Regions from separate parts of the Ureibacillus sp. 179-F W5.1 NHS genome, predicted to be linked through region 1. Evidence: predicted binding sites of a transcription regulator. Region 1 holds the regulator's gene; the other holds the start of a gene.
The links. The regulator CtsR, encoded in region 1, represses protease genes until heat stress. The targets are predictions, from matches to a motif close to ATGGTCAATAAAGGTCAAACA.
Positions count from the first base shown of each region.

Region 1 (10,465 bases):
CAAGACGGGAAGTCGAATGTTTCTCCATGTATTCTGACATGTCGATTCGAATCATTGCATCTTCATCGCCGAACATTACTTCTGCTAGAGCACGGGCAAGTTCTGTTTTACCAACACCAGTAGGACCTAGGAAAATGAATGAACCGATTGGTCGTTTTGGATCTTTTAACCCTGCACGGGCACGGCGGATAGCACGAGAAATCGCTTCAACCGCTTCTCCTTGACCAACGACACGTTTGTGCAATTCTTCTTCTAAGTTTAGTAATTTCGCTGATTCTTCTTGAGCAATTTTTGAAACAGGAATTCCAGTCCACATGGAAACAACCATTGCAATGTCTTCAACAGTCACTTTAGACTCTTCTTTACCTTGTTTTTCTTTCCATGTTTTCTTTGTTTGCTCTAATTCATCTTTAATTTTTTGTTCTGTATCACGAAGGGCAGCCGCTTTTTCAAACTCTTGGCTTGAAACTGCCGCATTTTTTTCGTTACGAACGTTTTCTAATTTATCTTCCAAAGCTTTTAAGTTTGGTGGCACTGTGAAAGAACGTAAGCGTACTTTTGAACCTGCTTCATCGATTAAATCAATCGCTTTATCTGGTAAGAAACGATCGGAAATATATCGATCAGATAATTTTGCTGCCGCTTCTACTGCTTCATCCGTAATTTTCACACGGTGATGCGCTTCATAACGATCTCTTAAACCTTTAATAATTTGAATTGTTTCATCTACAGTTGGTTCATCTACTTGAATTGGTTGGAAACGACGTTCTAACGCTGCATCCTTTTCAATGTATTTACGATATTCATCTAATGTTGTAGCCCCAATACATTGTAGTTCACCACGGGCTAATGAAGGTTTTAAAATATTCGATGCATCAATAGCACCTTCTGCACCGCCAGCACCGATTAATGTGTGTAATTCATCAATGAAAAGAATTACGTTACCTGCTTGGCGAATTTCATCCATTACTTTTTTCAAGCGGTCTTCAAATTCACCGCGATATTTAGTACCCGCAACAACAGTACCCATATCTAATGTCATCACCCGTTTATCACGAAGGGTTTCAGGTACTTCATTATTGACGATTTGTTGTGCAAGACCTTCTGCAATAGCCGTTTTACCTACCCCGGGTTCACCAATTAATACAGGGTTGTTTTTCGTACGGCGGGATAGTACTTCAATTACTCGTGTAATTTCTTTGCTACGGCCAATCACTGGATCCAATGAACCTTCACGGGCAATGGCCGTTAAGTCACGAGCTAATCCATCTAAAGTCGGTGTATTTACCGATTGAGTTGGGTTTGTTGAGTTTTGAGCTGCGTCATTGTTTCCAAGTAATAAAAGAACTTGTTGACGAGCTTTGTTTAAGCTAACACCCGCATTCGCTAAAACTCGAGCAGCTACTCCTTCACCTTCTCGGATTAAAGCAAGTAATATATGTTCTGTTCCTATATAAGCATGACCTAATTTTCTAGATTCATCTACCGATAATTCAATTACCTTTTTAGCTCTTGGAGTATAATGAACGATTGGACCGACATCTTTTGAACCTTTCCCCACTAACTCCTCAATGCCTGATTCAATAATTTGTGGACTTACATCGATTGCTTCTAATGCTTTTGCTGCAATTCCACCGCCTTCACGAATAAGGCCAAGTAAAATATGTTCTGTTCCTATAGATTCGTGCTTCCAACGAATAGCTTCTTCTTGTGCTAATTGCAATACTTTTTGTGCACGTTGAGTAAAACGGTTAAACATCATATCTTTCCTCTCCTTTTCCCATTAACTTTTGATTGTTCGTATTAAGCTTTTCACGTAAAAGTTTTGCTCTATACATATCGCGTTCACTTGCTTGAAGAGTTGTACCGGCATATTGTTGTACAAAGCCGGGTTGTATGAGGATCATACACTCATTTAAAACATGTAATGGAACTTCCTTAATGATTCCTAAATCCACTCCAAGGCGAACATTGGATAAACAAGCAGCAGCTTCTTCGCTCGTCATAATACACGCATATTTTAAAATACCTAATGAGCGATTAAAGCGGTCTTCTAATACTATTCGAGAATTTTTGAATAATGCCTCTCGTGCGCCTCGTTCATTTTTAATAATTTGGACAACTACATTTTGTAAGTCTTCTAAAATTTCCTCTTCCGACTTTCCAAGAGTTACTTGGTTGGAGATTTGATAAATGTTTCCTAGGTTTTCACTACCTTCTCCATATATCCCTCTTACAACCATTCCTAAGCGGGCTAGCATTTGTGTAACAACCTTAATTTGCTTAGACATCGTTAGGGCAGGTAGATGCATCATAACGGATGCACGAAGTCCTGTTCCAACATTCGTTGGGCAACTTGTTAAATAACCAAATGTATCATTATACGCATATGGTAAATGTTTCTCCAATTGATGATCCAATTTCGAAGCCTCTGCATATGTTTCTAAAAGCTGTAATCCAGGAGCTAAACATTGGATTCGTAAATGATCTTCCTCGTTTACCATAATGCTGATCGTTTCGTCATTTGAAATAAGAACGGAAGCTGACTTTTCTTTTTTAGCTAATAGAGGGCTAATTAAATGTTTTTCAACTAACACTTGACGTTGCAATGAAGGCATTTCTTTAATTGTAAAATGGGAAAACTTATGCTCGTCATTAATCGCCATTAAAGCTTGTGTGACAACGTCATCAATTTGTTGTGCTTCCCCATCCGTAAAACTTAAAGGGAAACGATATCCATCTAAGTTTCTTGCTAATCGAATGCGTGTACTTAATACAATATCTGCATCAAGACCTTTAACATCCATCCAGCCTGGCGCCTCACTTTTCAAAAAATGTTCTAAATTCATGGTGTATCAACACCTCCACGATCAAGCTTGCGTTCCATATCTCTTATTTCATCCCGCAGCTTGGCAGCATCTTCAAAACGTTCATCTGCAATCGCTAATTGTAGTTGTTCTCGAGCTGTTTCAATTTGTTTTTTGATCCACTCGTTATGATGACTTGGTTTGCCCGGAGCTTTACCGCTATGCTTTGTTCCAGCTTGAATTTTATTTAATACTTGTGGAAGCTGTGTACTGAAAGTTTCATAACATTGTGGACAACCAAGCTTCCCTTCATTCAAGAACTTACGAAAAGTAAAACCGCATTTTGGGCATTCAGTTGCTTTCTGACTTGTCGATTGGACCTTTTCTACCCCGTTATTCCACACTGGTAAACCAAATAAATTGGAAACAAGTTGATGAATTGGAATTTGTTCTTCTTTATGAAAATCTAAATTGAAAGGATGAAAATTTTGTGCACATACCTCACAATAGTGTTTTTCGCTTTTTTGGCCATTAATTACTTGTGTAACCGTTACTGTAGCCTGACGTTCCTTACAGTGTTCACAATTCATGACCTCACCTCTTTTATCAAATAAGTATGGAAAGTAATAAATAAGTAATGAACTTCCTTTATATTACCTATTGTTCCTATTTATCGTATTTTAATGTTGTTAACATAGACTTTAAAATCAATGACCTCAATTGGTCCCTCGTCGGCAATTGTATTCGAAGAGTCGACCGATCAATTGCAGCAAGCATTAATTTTGCTTCCCGTTTAGAAATGACTTCTTCATCGATCAAACGATAGATAATATCCTCTGCCATCGATTGGGTAGCACCGTTATCAATTTGGTCTATCATATCTTCAATCAAATCAATCTTAGAATGAGCTCTTACTCGTAAAATTCGAATATATCCCCCACCACCACGTTTACTTTCAACTAAGTAGCCTCTTTCGGCGGTAAATCTCGTATTAATAACATAATTGATTTGCGATGGTACACATTGAAATTTATCCGCCAATTCACTTCGTTTGATTTCAATATGTCCTTGACCACCTAATTCGATAACTTGTTTCAAATACCCTTCAATGATGTCAGATATATTTCTCATTTTTATACCTCACCCCATCCATTTCTGACTTTGACTATATTTGACTATATTATATTAACATCAAAATCAAAATGCAAATCAAATGCCTATACTATTTTTTCGTTCGAATAGCGTTTAAATTATTTTATAGCTATCCTATTTATATCCATAAAAAAGGCGGTCTCATTAATAGTTGAGACCACCCTCATTTTAGCTTTTTGAGCGAAGGATTAAGAAATAGTCTCCACATACCATTCTGGTTAATTTTGGATTTATTTCTTAGTATTCCTTTTATTCACTTAAACTAAACCTATTTTTATACCCAACGACCAACAATCGGGTAATTCCAATTTTCACCCATTAACGCTTTCACAATGCCAATAATCGGAACAACAACCGTCATAATTCCGAAGACAATTAAAAACGGAATTCCAATAATTAAAAAGCTAAAGATTATTGAAATAGTATTTAAAATCCACATAACACCTTGGAATAGTAAAGCTTGGATCGAAATTCTTTTAATTTCATGTTCTGAACTTAGTAGCCAGAATAGGACTGGAATAAGTACAGGCATCAAAAAGGCACTTGCATGTATGATTACCTTTGCCCATTTATTATCCATTTATAAATCAACCTTTCGTTTCGTTTTTATAGTTATAGTATATTTACGAAGTTCGTACTAAATAGTTTCACTTTTTTTCAAACGAATAAACCTTATTTAAAAATAAAAAACCGCCAGTAAAACTAGCGGTCTATCAACATAATTCATTATTTGGATACTTTTTTCTTACTACTTTCTGGCTTTGGATCTGGTTTTTCTTCATTATTATACGGGAATAATAAATAAGCAATCATTCCAGAAAAGATAGTTGCTATTACTACAAGTAATACACTATCACGGGTTGAAACTTCCTGAAAATAGTTTCTTAACATGAAAATAGAGCCTATAGCAACAATGACCATTGTTGGGATAACAAATTTAAAGCGGTGCTTTTCCATCTTTAACTTCCTTTTCTATAAATATTTACTTCACTTTTCCACGTTAGTTACATCATAAACTACTCGTATTTTACATGGGATAAAAACAAAATACAAATTAGCCCTATAGTTAGGTTACTATTTCATAATTTAATCCAACTAACAATCTATGTAAAATTTCATAATATTTTCAATATATTATTGTTACAATCTATGAAAATAGAACGATAATATAGGTAAATACATAATGGAATGGAATGGATAAAAGGATGGCTATTTTCAGAAGTAATTCACAAAAAGTGTTAGCAAACTATTTCGAAGTTGAAAAATACATAAACGAAGTCGAGCTAGATGTTGCAAAGTACCCAGACTTAACTAAACAAATTCAATTAATTAAATTAACAAAAGAAGAATTAGCGATTTTAAGACAATTAAAACCTTTCACTGAACAATTTATTCCAGAAATGGTGAATCAATTTTATGCAGCAATTATGCAAAGCGATCATTTAATGGGGATTATTAATAAACATTCGAAAATTGAACGATTAAAAGTAACCCTTACAAAACATATTACCGATATTTTTGAAAGTCGTATTAATAGCAACTATATAGAAGAACGAAAAAAAATTGCCGCTACTCATGTACGTATTGGATTAGAATCCCAATGGTATATAAGCTCCTTCCAATCATTAATGACTACATTTATCCATTTTGTTAATGGATTAGATATTTCAAAAGAAGATACGACAAAAGCGATTAATGCCTTTTCGAAAATCATTAATTTGGAACAACAATTAGTTATTCAAGCTTACGATGCGGAACAACAACGAATTCGTCAGATTGTGGAAGATATGAAACATTCCTTATTGAACACAGTACAAAATACTGCTGAAGAATTACATGCTATCAGCCAAGAAACGACTGCTTCATTACATGCCATTTCTTCGGAATCTGGAAGTATTGCTACAGCAACAAAACAAGGACTAGATTTTGTAGCGGATACAGAAGAAAAATCAAATTATGGAAAAGCACATATTGAAACACAAACAGAGTTAATGAATGTTATTTTAGAACGAGTCAATATGTTAGAAAAATCGATGATCAACTTACGAGCTTCTTCTCAGAAAATAACAGAAATCGTTGGTTTAGTAACAGGTATCGCCGATCAAACAAACTTATTAGCATTAAATGCTTCCATTGAAGCTGCACGGGCTGGTGAGCATGGAAAAGGCTTTGCAGTTGTTGCTGAAGAGGTTCGTAAACTAGCCGAAGAGACGAAGAGCGCAGTTCAAAATGTTTCTCACTTAATTCGCGAAACAGAAGAAAATATCGAAAATATGACTTCATCAGTAGGCAATGTGGATGAACAAGTGCAAAAGAGTGTACAAACACAACGTAGTCTTGAGGAATCCTTTAATTCTATAGCCAAAGCTGTATCAGGGATTAAAGAACAATATACAAACACAACTAAAGACATTACTGAGATTTCAAGACTAATCCACGAATTAACCGAAAGTGTAGACCAAGTATCCGCTTCTTCCGATTCATTGCTAAATGTTGTTCACGAATTAACAGATTAAATAGAAAGGACCTTCTCTATAAGAAGGTCCTGTTTTTTTATTCATTTTCTAAAAGCAGTCGACGCTTTTGTGTACTTTCCTTTTTTGCTTGACGTAATTGCCTGCGAGTATGTCCTGTTTCAAACAGTTGCTTCTCCCTTTCCGTTTCTGGGTAAACACTAGGTACCGGGATAGGTTTCCCTTCCTTATTAACGGCGACCATGGTCACAAAGGATTCAGTCGTTAATTTTTCTACCCCTGTTTTAATATTTCGTGACATTACTCGAACGTAAACTTCCATTGAAGATCGTCCTGTGGAAGTTACCATTGCTTCTAGTTCTAGAATATCACCTGCATAAGCCGGAGAGATAAAATCAACGGAATCAAAGGATGCTGTCACCACTTCAGATCGTGCATGTTTCATAGAGGTAATGGCTGCTATTTCATCGATATAAGCTAATACTCTTCCACCAAAAATAGATTGATGATGATTCGTATCAGGTGGTAAAACTAAGTGTGTTTGAAAAGAACGAGAATGACTCATCGGCACTGCATTGCTCATGATAAACCCTCCATAGTTACTACTCTCTTGATGTTAATATTTGATAACCTAATTTCATTTTACCCTAAAAAAACGAAAGTCGAGAACTATTATTTAAATGGTTGTTTTAATTGTGATGAATTTCAATTCGGTCATTTCATCAATCGCAAATTTAACCCCTTCTCTACCGTAGCCACTACTTTTTACACCACCATAAGGCATATTATCAACTCGGAAAGTTGGAATATCATTGATTACAACTGTACCAGCTTCTATTTCATCAGCAGCTTTCATCGCATCCGTTAAAACATTCGTATAGATTCCAGCATTTAAACCAAAATCGGATTCATTCACTAATGCAATCGCCTCATCTAATGTTTGATAAGGTACAATGGAAACGATTGGTGCAAAGGTTTCTTGACAAACAATTTTCATATCCGGTTGAACATTCGTCATAACTGTCGGCGTTAATGTTCGCTGTGTAAATTCTCCGCCTGTCGCAACAACAGCTCCTGCAGCTTTCGCCTCTTCAATCCATTGTTTGATACGTTCTACTTCGTTAGGATTAATCATTGCACTCACATCTGTTGATGGATCTAGAGGATCTCCTAATTTCAACTTCTTCGTTTCTTCAACAAAAGCAGTCGTAAATTGTTCATATATCGATTCGTGTACATATACTCGTTGTAACGAAATACAAACTTGCCCTGAAAATCCAAAGGCCCCACCGACACATCGAGAAACTACCTTTTCAATTGGCGTACTAGGTTCAACAATAAGTGCTGAATTTGAACCTAGTTCTAATGTCACCTTACGCAATCCGACTTTTTCTTTTATTTTAAGTCCAACAGCACTACTACCAGTAAACGTCACTTTTTTCACAAGGGGATGTGTTACTAATGTATCACTTAACTCTCCCCCTGACCCTGTAACAATTTGTAATGCCCCATCTGGTAAACCAGCTTCTTTAAAGATCTCTGCCATAACTAATGCACTTAAAGGTGTTTGAGTAGCTGGCTTCAACACTACTGTATTCCCTACGGCAAAGGCAGGTCCTAATTTGTGAGAAACTAAGTTGAAAGGGAAATTAAAGGGTGTAATCGCCGAAACGACACCAATTGGAACCCGTTTCGTATAGCCGATTCGATCCTTTGTTCCTGGTGCAGCATCAAGGGGAACCGTTTCACCCATTGATTGTTTTGCTGCTTCTGCTGAAAATTGATACGTTGAAATCGTACGATCAATTTCAATTAATGCCGTCGTTAAAGGCTTTCCAGCTTCAGAAGCTAGAATTTTTGCAAGTTCCTCTTTACGACCGCGCATAATGTCTACCACTTTATATAAAATTTCTGCCCTCTCATAAGCAGTCGTCTTTTTAAAAGATTGAAAGGCTTTATGAGCACCTTCAATTGCTCGTTCTACATCCTCTACAGAAGCTTTCGCCACTTCTGCAATAGTTTCCCCTGAATAAGGAGCTGTTAACGCGTAAACATCGTTAGCATCTGTCCAAACACCATTTATCCATAATTTTGTTTTTTCCATAGATACCACTCTCCTCATCGTTATAACCCCATTGTAACACTGTTCGGTAATATCCACTTCTTCTAAAGTTTGTAGTTAATTTAAAAAATCCACTACATCTGATAAGCCAGGCGGCAAAAATCCAACCAAATCTACAAGAATGTCTGCGATATCTAACAGTCCAGTAAGATCCGATAAAGGCGTCATTTCAATTAATTCTTGTATTTCAAGGACATCTTGAATCACCTTTTTTATAGCGATAATAAGGGCGTATGATTTATTACTTTTCAACTCTTTTATCTCTATAAATTGATGATGTAATGAGACAATCGCATCTACTTTCGACTCATTTGTAGCAGCTAGAGCTAATACACCTAAATATGGATAATGAATCCTTTTCACTTTAATATCCCGTTTTAATAATTCTTCCCGTAATTGTACGACATATTGCAATAAGACTTCATTATAGTCGGAACTATAGACAGTCAAAATTTGGGCTAACCCTTGAAGAGAATTCCCCATCGTAAAATGATTTTCTCTTAATTCGTTATAGTATTTTACAATGGTGTCTGCTTGCGTTTTCGGTTGTTCGTTCATATCTGAAGATAAATACACTACAAATGGAACATCTTCATTAGACGTTAAAATCCGTTGTTGACGATTTAATTCATCAAACAATTGTTTTGCCCTAATGGCATGTTCCCTATCATCTTCCTGTAAAAAAAGAGCAGCTAAAGCGCGGTGGGGGGTATTTTTAAATTTAACTTCTTTTAACAATTGATCTTTCTTTATGAATGATTGAATTGTTTCATCCATATTGTTTTGTTGTGAAAATTGAATGGCCAATTTATACTTCATTTTCAAATCAAGGCGTACCGAGGAGGATTTTGTTTTTTCCTCGATTTCGTCAATTATTTTTTGTAAGATTACCCCACTAAATTCTTTTTTTGAAAATGTATATGTACTTGCAAGAAACATCGTCAGTTGTGGGTCCTGACCCCCTGTATAATTAAAAACCCGATGATAGTTATCTATAAATGCTTTTATAAATTGTTCGTCACTCATTTTTAATCACTCCTTACCTTTTATACGAGATGAGATGAAAATTCGTTTCAAAAATGAAAAGACCTCTTGCTAAATTCTTTGATATGCTCCCCTTCGGGTAGACAGATAACAAATAAAATCTGTTTACCTAGGGAGAGTCTTTTTTATGGCTAGAATTAAACATTCCAGAGAATAAAAATTAGCTATATTAACTCAACTTGAAAATGGAATTTATTCAGTAAATGAAATCGCATCTATGTTTAATGTTAATCAGGAGACGATAAGGATTTGGAGAGATAAATACGAAGCTTTAGGAGCAGAAGGTCTAGAAAATGCTAAAAGCTGGAAACCATATTCGAAAGTGTTAAAGGAAGCAGCTATTCAGGATTATCTATCATTATTCATTGAGAGAAGTGACAAGAAAGTATGAGATATCTAGTAAATCTGTTTTGAGACAATGGATTAAAAAGTATAATGGTCATAGAGCAATGAAAGATACGGGGAAAGGAACATCCAGCCCATTTTAAAAAAGTTAGAGGAAGTCGAAAGGAGGCGACGTTAAGTCAAATTCAATCAATGGACAAGTATAGACTATTCAAGAATTACATACTAAAGAGAAATTTTCTGTTTCGCTCCTCTGTAAAATTGCAGGAATTGCACGTTCAGCTTATTATAATGGCTAAATCGAACACCTACTGCTAGAGAACGTGAAAATGAAAAAATCATCAAAGAAATGAAAGCTCTTTACAAGCAAGTTGAAGGGATTTATGGTTACCGCCGTATGAAGCTAAATTTGAACCGTAGGTTTAACAAGCATTATAATCACAAACGAATCTATCGCTTAATGAAGGTAGCTGGATTACAATCCGTTATTCGTAGAAAACGGAAACGTTATATTCGTTCGA
Region 1 covers NZ_JBIQFG010000024.1:28,676-39,140, forward strand. Annotated here, with positions in the region: gene ACH0B5_RS11545 (ATP-dependent Clp protease ATP-binding subunit) at 1-1,762, opposite strand, end outside; gene mcsB (protein-arginine kinase McsB) at 1,752-2,849, opposite strand; gene ACH0B5_RS11555 (UvrB/UvrC motif-containing protein) at 2,846-3,397, opposite strand; gene ACH0B5_RS11560 (CtsR family transcriptional regulator) at 3,474-3,938, opposite strand; gene ACH0B5_RS11565 (magnetosome magnetite crystal formation protein family) at 4,234-4,539, opposite strand; gene ACH0B5_RS11570 (accessory gene regulator B family protein) at 4,686-4,916, opposite strand; gene ACH0B5_RS11575 (globin-coupled sensor protein) at 5,165-6,475, shown strand; gene ACH0B5_RS11580 (acyl-CoA thioesterase) at 6,513-7,016, opposite strand; gene ACH0B5_RS11585 (aldehyde dehydrogenase family protein) at 7,110-8,537, opposite strand; gene ACH0B5_RS11590 (DUF4003 family protein) at 8,613-9,581, opposite strand; partial or broken gene ACH0B5_RS11595 (IS3 family transposase) at 9,766-10,465, shown strand, end outside.

Region 2 (7,686 bases), on a different contig from region 1:
ATTCATGGGTTCCAACAATAAATGACCAAACTGCTGACCATGAATAACCTAGTGTTCGATAATTTAAATAAAGTAGTAAGTTCCCTACTGACATGACACAAATTCCATAGCTAAATAAAAAGAGCATAAATCGAAACATGTCCACCATCCTTTAATAACTAAATATTCATTTTCATAAACAAAAATGCCTTTAGCTTTTCGCTAAAGGCATCTTTTATTTCGACATAATGTCAGAATTAAAATTAATCGACTTTTTTCAACAATAAACTTGCATTATGACCACCAAAGCCAAGGGAATTACTCATTGCATATTCTACAAATTCTCTACGTGCAGTGTTTGGTACATAATCTAAATCACATTCTGGATCAGGATTTTCTAAATTAATTGTAGGCGGTAAAACACCTTCTTTTAACGCTAAAGCAGTAAAGATTGTTTCTACCCCCCCAGCAGCACCTAGTAAATGACCTGTCATCGATTTCGTTGAACTCATTGCCAATTTGTATGCATGATCGCCAAATACTGTTTTTACGGCTTTTGTTTCAAATAAATCGTTATATTGAGTACTTGTTCCGTGGGCATTAATATAACCTACTAATGATGGACTTACTTCACCATCATCTAATGCTTGTTGAATAGCACGGGCAGCTCCTTCACCTTCTGGAGCTGGAGCAGTAATATGATAAGCATCACCTGTTGCACCATATCCTACTATTTCTGCATAAATTTTTGCACCACGTTTTTTAGCAAGTTCATATTCTTCTAATACTAAAATACCAGCACCTTCTGCAATAACAAATCCATCACGATTCGCATCAAATGGACGGGAAGCAGTTTGGGCATCCGGATTTAATGACAATGCAGTACTTGAGCAAAATCCTGCTACTGCCATATTTACGATTGGCGCCTCAGCACCACCAGTAATCATCACATCTGCATCGCCACGTTGGATTACTTTAAAAGCATCCCCGATTGAGTTAGTCCCAGATGCACATGCCGTTACAGAACATGAATTGATACCTTTTGCTCCTAAGTGAATGGACACTTGACCAGAAGCCATGTTTGGAATCATCATCGGTACAAAGAATGGGCTTACCCGACGTACCCCACGTTGTTGGAACGTTTCGAATTGATTTTCAAAAGTTTCCATACCACCTATACCTGAACCGATCCAAACACCTACTCGTGGTGCTAATTCTTCCGTAATCTCAAGCTCAGCATCTTTTACTGCCATGATAGAAGAAGCTAACGCATAATGAGTAAAACGGTCCATTTTTCGTGCTTCTTTTCTATCTATATATTGTTCAATATCAAAATCCTTTACTTCAGCTGCTACTTTAACAGGAAACTTTTCAGCATCCACTCTCGTTAAAGGTCCAACACCTGATTTTCCAGCAATTAAATTTTCCCATGTCTCTTCAATTGTGTTACCAAGCGGTGTAACAGCTCCGACACCTGTAATCACGACTCTTCTTTTCATGGTTTCTCTTTATCCCCCTTAGGTTCTAAACTATTTATTAGGTTACTATAAAAACGCTATGATTTCTATTATTTTCCCCATTTGAGCACTACAGCGCCCCATGTAAGTCCTCCGCCAAATCCAACTAAAACGATAATATCATCATCTTTAATTTTTCCAGCTTCTAACTCATCTACTAACGCAAGTCCGATAGATGCTGAAGAAGTATTTCCATACTTATGAATACGTTTGGATAATTTTTCTTCTGGCAAATTCAATCGTTCTCTAGACGCTTCCATAATTCGAATATTTGCTTGGTGAGGGATTAAAAAGTCTACATCTTCTTTTGATAGACCTGCTTTTTCTAAAACTGAAATCGCTGATTCTCCCATCTGTCTCACAGCAAATTTAAATACTTCACGGCCATTCATAGCAATCGCTTTTTGATCATTTAAAAATAAATGTTTACCGCCAGTTCCATCTGCACCTAACTCGAAAGATAGAATACCTCTACCTTCACTCACTTGCCCAATCACTGCTGCACAAGCACCATCACCGAATAATACTGCCGTGTTTCTGTCTGTCCAATCCGTAATCTTGGATAATTTTTCAGCACCTACTACTAACACATATTGATAACTTCCGCTTTCAACAAATTGTTTTGCTGTAGAAAGTCCGTACATAAACCCTGCACATGCCGCGGAAACATCCATTGCTGCGGCATTGACAGCACCTAGTTTTTCCTGTAATTGACAAGCAACGCTCGGGAATCCACGGTCAGGTGTTACCGTTGCCACTAAAATTAAACCGATTTGATCCGCTGAAATTTCAGCATTTTTTATAGCAGATGCAGCTGCTGCATAGGCTAAATCTGATGTATCTTCGTTTTCACTCGCAATTCTTCTTTCTTGAATTCCAGTTCGAGTACGAATCCATTCATCATTTGTATCTAAAATTTTCTCTAAATCAAAATTTGTCACTACTTTTTCGGGAACATATTTGCCTACTCCAATTATCCCAGCATTCATTTTTTAACCCCCTGTTTTTACGACTAACAATTAGTACTTGGTCTTAATTATAGCTCATAAAGATTTTTTCCTCAACCTTTTAATTCACGAATTGTTCTAAAACTTTATTGTTCTTTTTTACAGACCTATGTTATGATAAATAAGATGAATATAGGTATACTAACTTAAAAAGTTTTTAGAGGTGAAATGAATGCGATATTTAATGACTTTAGTATGGTCTTTCCTTTTAGTTACGATGTTAAACTATGTTGTAAGTTCCATTTTAGCCGTAGAATTCAGCTTAACAACTAGTGCAATCCTTGCAGTTATTTTTACTGTTTTAATCTTTATTATTAGTGCAATCATTCCGAACGAGCCGACTCCTGAAGCGGATCATCACTAATAAAACAAGCACTTCCATATAGAAGTGCTTTTCTTATTTTATAGAGAATTTAATAGAGAACGGGTAACTCCAATGAAGAGTTACCCGCTTTTTTATGTCAGTTGAACTTTTCTATTCTTTCCACACAGTTAGTTGGTCATTTTCCATCGTTACATGTAATGTATCGCCTGGTAGTACTTCCCCTTTTAATAATTCTCTAGCCACAGCTGTTTCAACATGACGCTGGATAAAACGTTTTAGTGGTCTTGCCCCAAATTGGGGATCGCTTCCTTGCTCAACAATCCAATCCACTACGCGTTCATCCACTACTAGATTGATTTCTTGTTCTGCTATTCGTTTACATAATTGTTCAATATATTTCCAAGTAATATCACTAAAATGTTTTGAAGATAGTGCATGGAAAAGAATAATATCATCTATTCGGTTTAATAATTCTGGTTTAAAGTGTAACCGAAGTTCATTCATTACTAAATCTTCTACTGCTTCTTGTTGTTCTAGTTTTGATTCCAGTAAATAATGGGAACCTATATTAGATGTCATAATGACTACTGTATTTGTAAAGTTGACTAGTCGACCTTGACTATCTGTAATTCTACCATCGTCTAATATTTGTAATAATATATTTGCCACATCTGAATGGGCTTTTTCAATTTCATCCAATAGAACTACTGAATATGGGTTTCTACGGACCGCTTCTGTTAATTGGCCACCTTCTTCATATCCAACATATCCAGGAGGTGCTCCAACCAGTCGTGAAACACTATGTTTTTCCATATACTCACTCATATCGATTCGAATAAAATGCTCTTCTGAATCAAATAGTTGAGCTGCTAACGCTTTCGCAAGTTCCGTTTTCCCTACTCCGGTAGGGCCTAAGAAAATAAAGGAACCAATTGGTCTGTTCGGATCTTTAATTCCTGAACGGGCACGCCAAACGGCTTCTGTAACTAGATTAACAGCCGTATCTTGTCCAACTACTCGTTCATGTAACGTATCCTTTAAGCGTAATAACTTATCCCGTTCCCCCTCCACTAACTTTGTTACAGGAATTCCTGTCCATCTAGAAATGATGGATGCAATTTCTTCTGCCGTTACTTCTTCACGTAAAATTCTATTTTCAGAACCAACTTTCAATTGTTCTTCGAGACTCGCTAATTCTTTTTCCAAAGCTGGAATTTTACCATGGCGTAGTTCTGCTGCTTTATTTAAATCATATTTACTTTCCGCCTCTTCTAAATCGCGACGATATTGATCTAATTGTTCCCGTTTCTGTTGGATTTTTTGTAAACTTTCCTTTTCTTCTTCCCATTGTTTCCGCATCTTTTCAGATTTTTCTTTTAATGTGGCCAATTCGCTATTTAATGATTCGAGACGTTTTTTACTTCCTTCATCGTTTTCTTTCGTCAATGCTTGCTCCTCAATTTCCAATTGCATGACACGTCTTGTTACCGAATCTAGTTCTTGAGGCATCGAATCAATTTCCGTACGAATCATAGCACATGCTTCATCAATTAAATCAATTGCTTTATCCGGTAAAAAACGATCCGTAATATAGCGATTTGATAATTGGGCTGCCGCGATTATCGCTCTATCATGAATCCGTACCCCATGATGTAATTCGAAACGTTCTTTTAGTCCACGTAAAATGGAAACCGTATCTTCAATGGAAGGTTCCCGAACCATTACTTGTTGGAATCTACGTTCTAATGCCGGATCCTTTTCTATATACATTCGGTATTCATCTAATGTCGTTGCACCGATACAATGGAGTTCTCCACGGGCTAACATCGGCTTTAACATATTACCAGCATCCATTGCACCATCTGTTTTGCCGGCTCCAACAATCGTATGAATTTCGTCGATAAATATAATAATTTTTCCGTCTGAATTTTTCACTTCCGTTAAAACGCCTTTTAATCGTTCCTCAAATTGTCCACGGTAACTTGCCCCCGCAATTAATGAACTCATATCAAGCTCGTATAAAATACAATCCTTTAAACCTTCTGGCACATCTTTTCTAACAATTCTTTGAGCTAATCCTTCTATTATCGCCGTTTTACCTACACCCGGCTCACCAATTAAGACAGGGTTATTTTTCGTTTTTCTTGATAGGATACGAATGACATTTCTAATCTCTTCATCTCGACCAATAACGGGATCCATTTTCCCACTTTTTACTTCTTCAATTAAATTGCGACCAAATTGTTCTAATGGACTGCGATTGTCTTGTTGTTGAAATTGCATTCAATTAACACCCTTTCAAAAGATGAAATTAATTTGACCTTTTTTGACTATTTCAATTATATGTTGTTTAAGGGAGCAATGCAAAAATTGACACTAAAAAGTTTTAGACATAACGTTTATTCCCATTCAAGTTTCAATAAAAAATTAAAAAGTGCAGTGTAAGTCAACGTGACTTATACTACACTTTTCTTTTTCACTCAGAACTTAACGAGCGATTTTATCGAATACCTAAAGCCATTTTTGCATAACGTGACATATTATCTTTTGACCATGCTGGTTGCCAAACGATGTTGACATCTACGTCTTTTACTTCAGGTAAATCACTTAATGCTGTTTTAATTTGGTCTACAATAACTGGACCTAATGGGCATCCCATAGATGTTAGGGTCATCGTAATTTTGGCTACCCCTTCTTCATTTAAATCAACTTCATATACTAAACCTAAGTTAACGATATCAATACCTAACTCAGGATCAATGACATTTTCTAAAGCACCTAAAATACTTTCTTTCATTTCTTCACTAATTGCCATTTTTCGTTTCTCCTTTCATTTCCTATTGACTTATATCATAGCAAACCAAATTCGTTATGCCAAATGATGTGAAAGAAACTCCGTTACAGCAAGTACACCAGATCGAGGAACTTTATGTCCATAATTAGGTGACTCTACAAATTTTAATCGTTCAGGTGTTTGTTCATAGTATGAACGCAATTGAGTATAAAAATGATATGTATTTTTAAATGGTACAGTCTCATCTTTATGACCATGCCAGAAAATAACTGGTCTTTGATTGAAACGAGTAGGATCCTTTGTTATATCATTTTCTGCTAAAAGCGCTTGTAACTGTTCCTTCTGATGATCATCCATTGGTAACTTAACACCTAATGATTCAAATTGGTCTAATTGATAGTTAGAAAGTTCAACATATCCAGGAGCTCCCATACATATACCAGCCGCATAAACCCAGTCATAAGCATTTAGGCAACCGCAAGTGACAATTCCTCCCATAGATGTTCCAGCGATTCCTACTTTTCCGGAAGTTAAAAGTCCTCTTTTTTGTAGCTCATTATATAATATGTCCACTTCTTTAATGGACTTTAATACAATCTCCCAAAAGTGAACATTCATTTTCATTTCAGAAAGATTTTCAGAACGATCACCATGTAAATGAGCATCCGGTAAGATGACACGAATACCCTTTTTTACGAATTGATAAGCATAGTGTAAGTTATGTTCTTTTGCGCTTCCAAAACCGTGTAAAAAGATTACGACCGGTGATTGTGGCGTCATCGAATTATTATAAACGTGTAATAAAGGAATCCCATTCCACATATCCTCTTGAACAAGCATCTTCTTGTCACTCCTTTAATATATTGAACAATACATCATTTCTTGAGTCGTTTTCTCTTATAGTTTTATTTGTAGTAGAAAAAACTACTCTAAGAACATCATATCACTGTTGGAAATTTTTTTCTGAATGAAAGGAATATAAAATACAAAATTTTGACTAAATATATCCATAAGGGATAAAATCAGTAAGATAGAGAAAGGAGAATTCCTTATGAAACAACATTTAATCGTATTAGATTTAGACGGAACGTTATTAACCGACAAACAACAAATTTCTGAAAAAACAAAAGCAACTTTAATGAAAGCAAAAGAAGCAGGTCATCAAGTGATGATTGCGACTGGACGTCCATTTAGAGCAAGCCAATTGTATTATAATGAGTTAATGTTAAATACACCGATTGTAAACTTTAATGGTGCTCTCATCCATCATCCGAAAAATAATGCATGGAAAACTGTTCACTCACCTATCGATCTGAATGTCGTATATGATGTCGTTGACTCCGTTGATAAGTATCAATATGAAAATTTAATAGCGGAAGTAATGGACGACGTGTTTATTCATGTAGAGGACAAAACGATGATGGATATTTTCAAAATGGGCGATCCTCGCGTCACAATTGGAAATTTAAGAGGAAACTTAAATGAAGACCCAACGAGTTTACTAATCCACGCAGAAGAAGTAAATGTACCAGGTATTCGAGATCATTTAGAAAGCGTCCATGCAGAACTTATTGAACATCGCCGATGGGGGGCACCTTTCCATATAGTTGAAATCGTCCGAAAAGGTTTAAATAAAGCGGTAGGCATATCCCTCGTCGCAAAGGATTTGAATATTCCCCGCGAAAGAATCATTGCCTTCGGTGACGAAGATAACGATCTAGAAATGATCGACTATGCAGGAATCGGTGTTGCAATGTCCAACGGAATAGATGATTTAAAAAATATCGCCAATGAAATTACATTAAGTAATAATGAAGATGGGATTGCCAAAGTCCTAATAGAAAGACTAAAATTGTAAGTATAGATATCGGTGGAAATCCTTTTTATTTCCTCTTTATCCTCAACATGAGAATGACTGAAAAATACCATTCATCATTCAAGGAGGTAGATTTATGAAAATTTTTGCAGATAGTGGCTGTGATTTACCAAAGCAATTTTTCACAGAGGAAGACGTCGAATTATTTGCATTACGAGTTGATTTAAATCATACAGAGTACAATGACA
Region 2 covers NZ_JBIQFG010000020.1:24,826-32,511, reverse strand. Annotated here, with positions in the region: gene fabF (beta-ketoacyl-ACP synthase II) at 243-1,478, opposite strand; gene ACH0B5_RS10400 (beta-ketoacyl-ACP synthase III) at 1,547-2,485, opposite strand; gene ACH0B5_RS10395 (YjzD family protein) at 2,676-2,867, shown strand; gene ACH0B5_RS10390 (ATP-dependent Clp protease ATP-binding subunit) at 2,979-5,111, opposite strand; gene ACH0B5_RS10385 (metal-sulfur cluster assembly factor) at 5,329-5,643, opposite strand; gene ACH0B5_RS10380 (prolyl oligopeptidase family serine peptidase) at 5,698-6,462, opposite strand; gene ACH0B5_RS10375 (Cof-type HAD-IIB family hydrolase) at 6,674-7,480, shown strand; gene ACH0B5_RS10370 (DegV family protein) at 7,575-7,686, shown strand, end outside.
Region 2: a site for CtsR is predicted at 5,142-5,162, ahead of ACH0B5_RS10390 (ATP-dependent Clp protease ATP-binding subunit). Genes of this name have one in related genera too.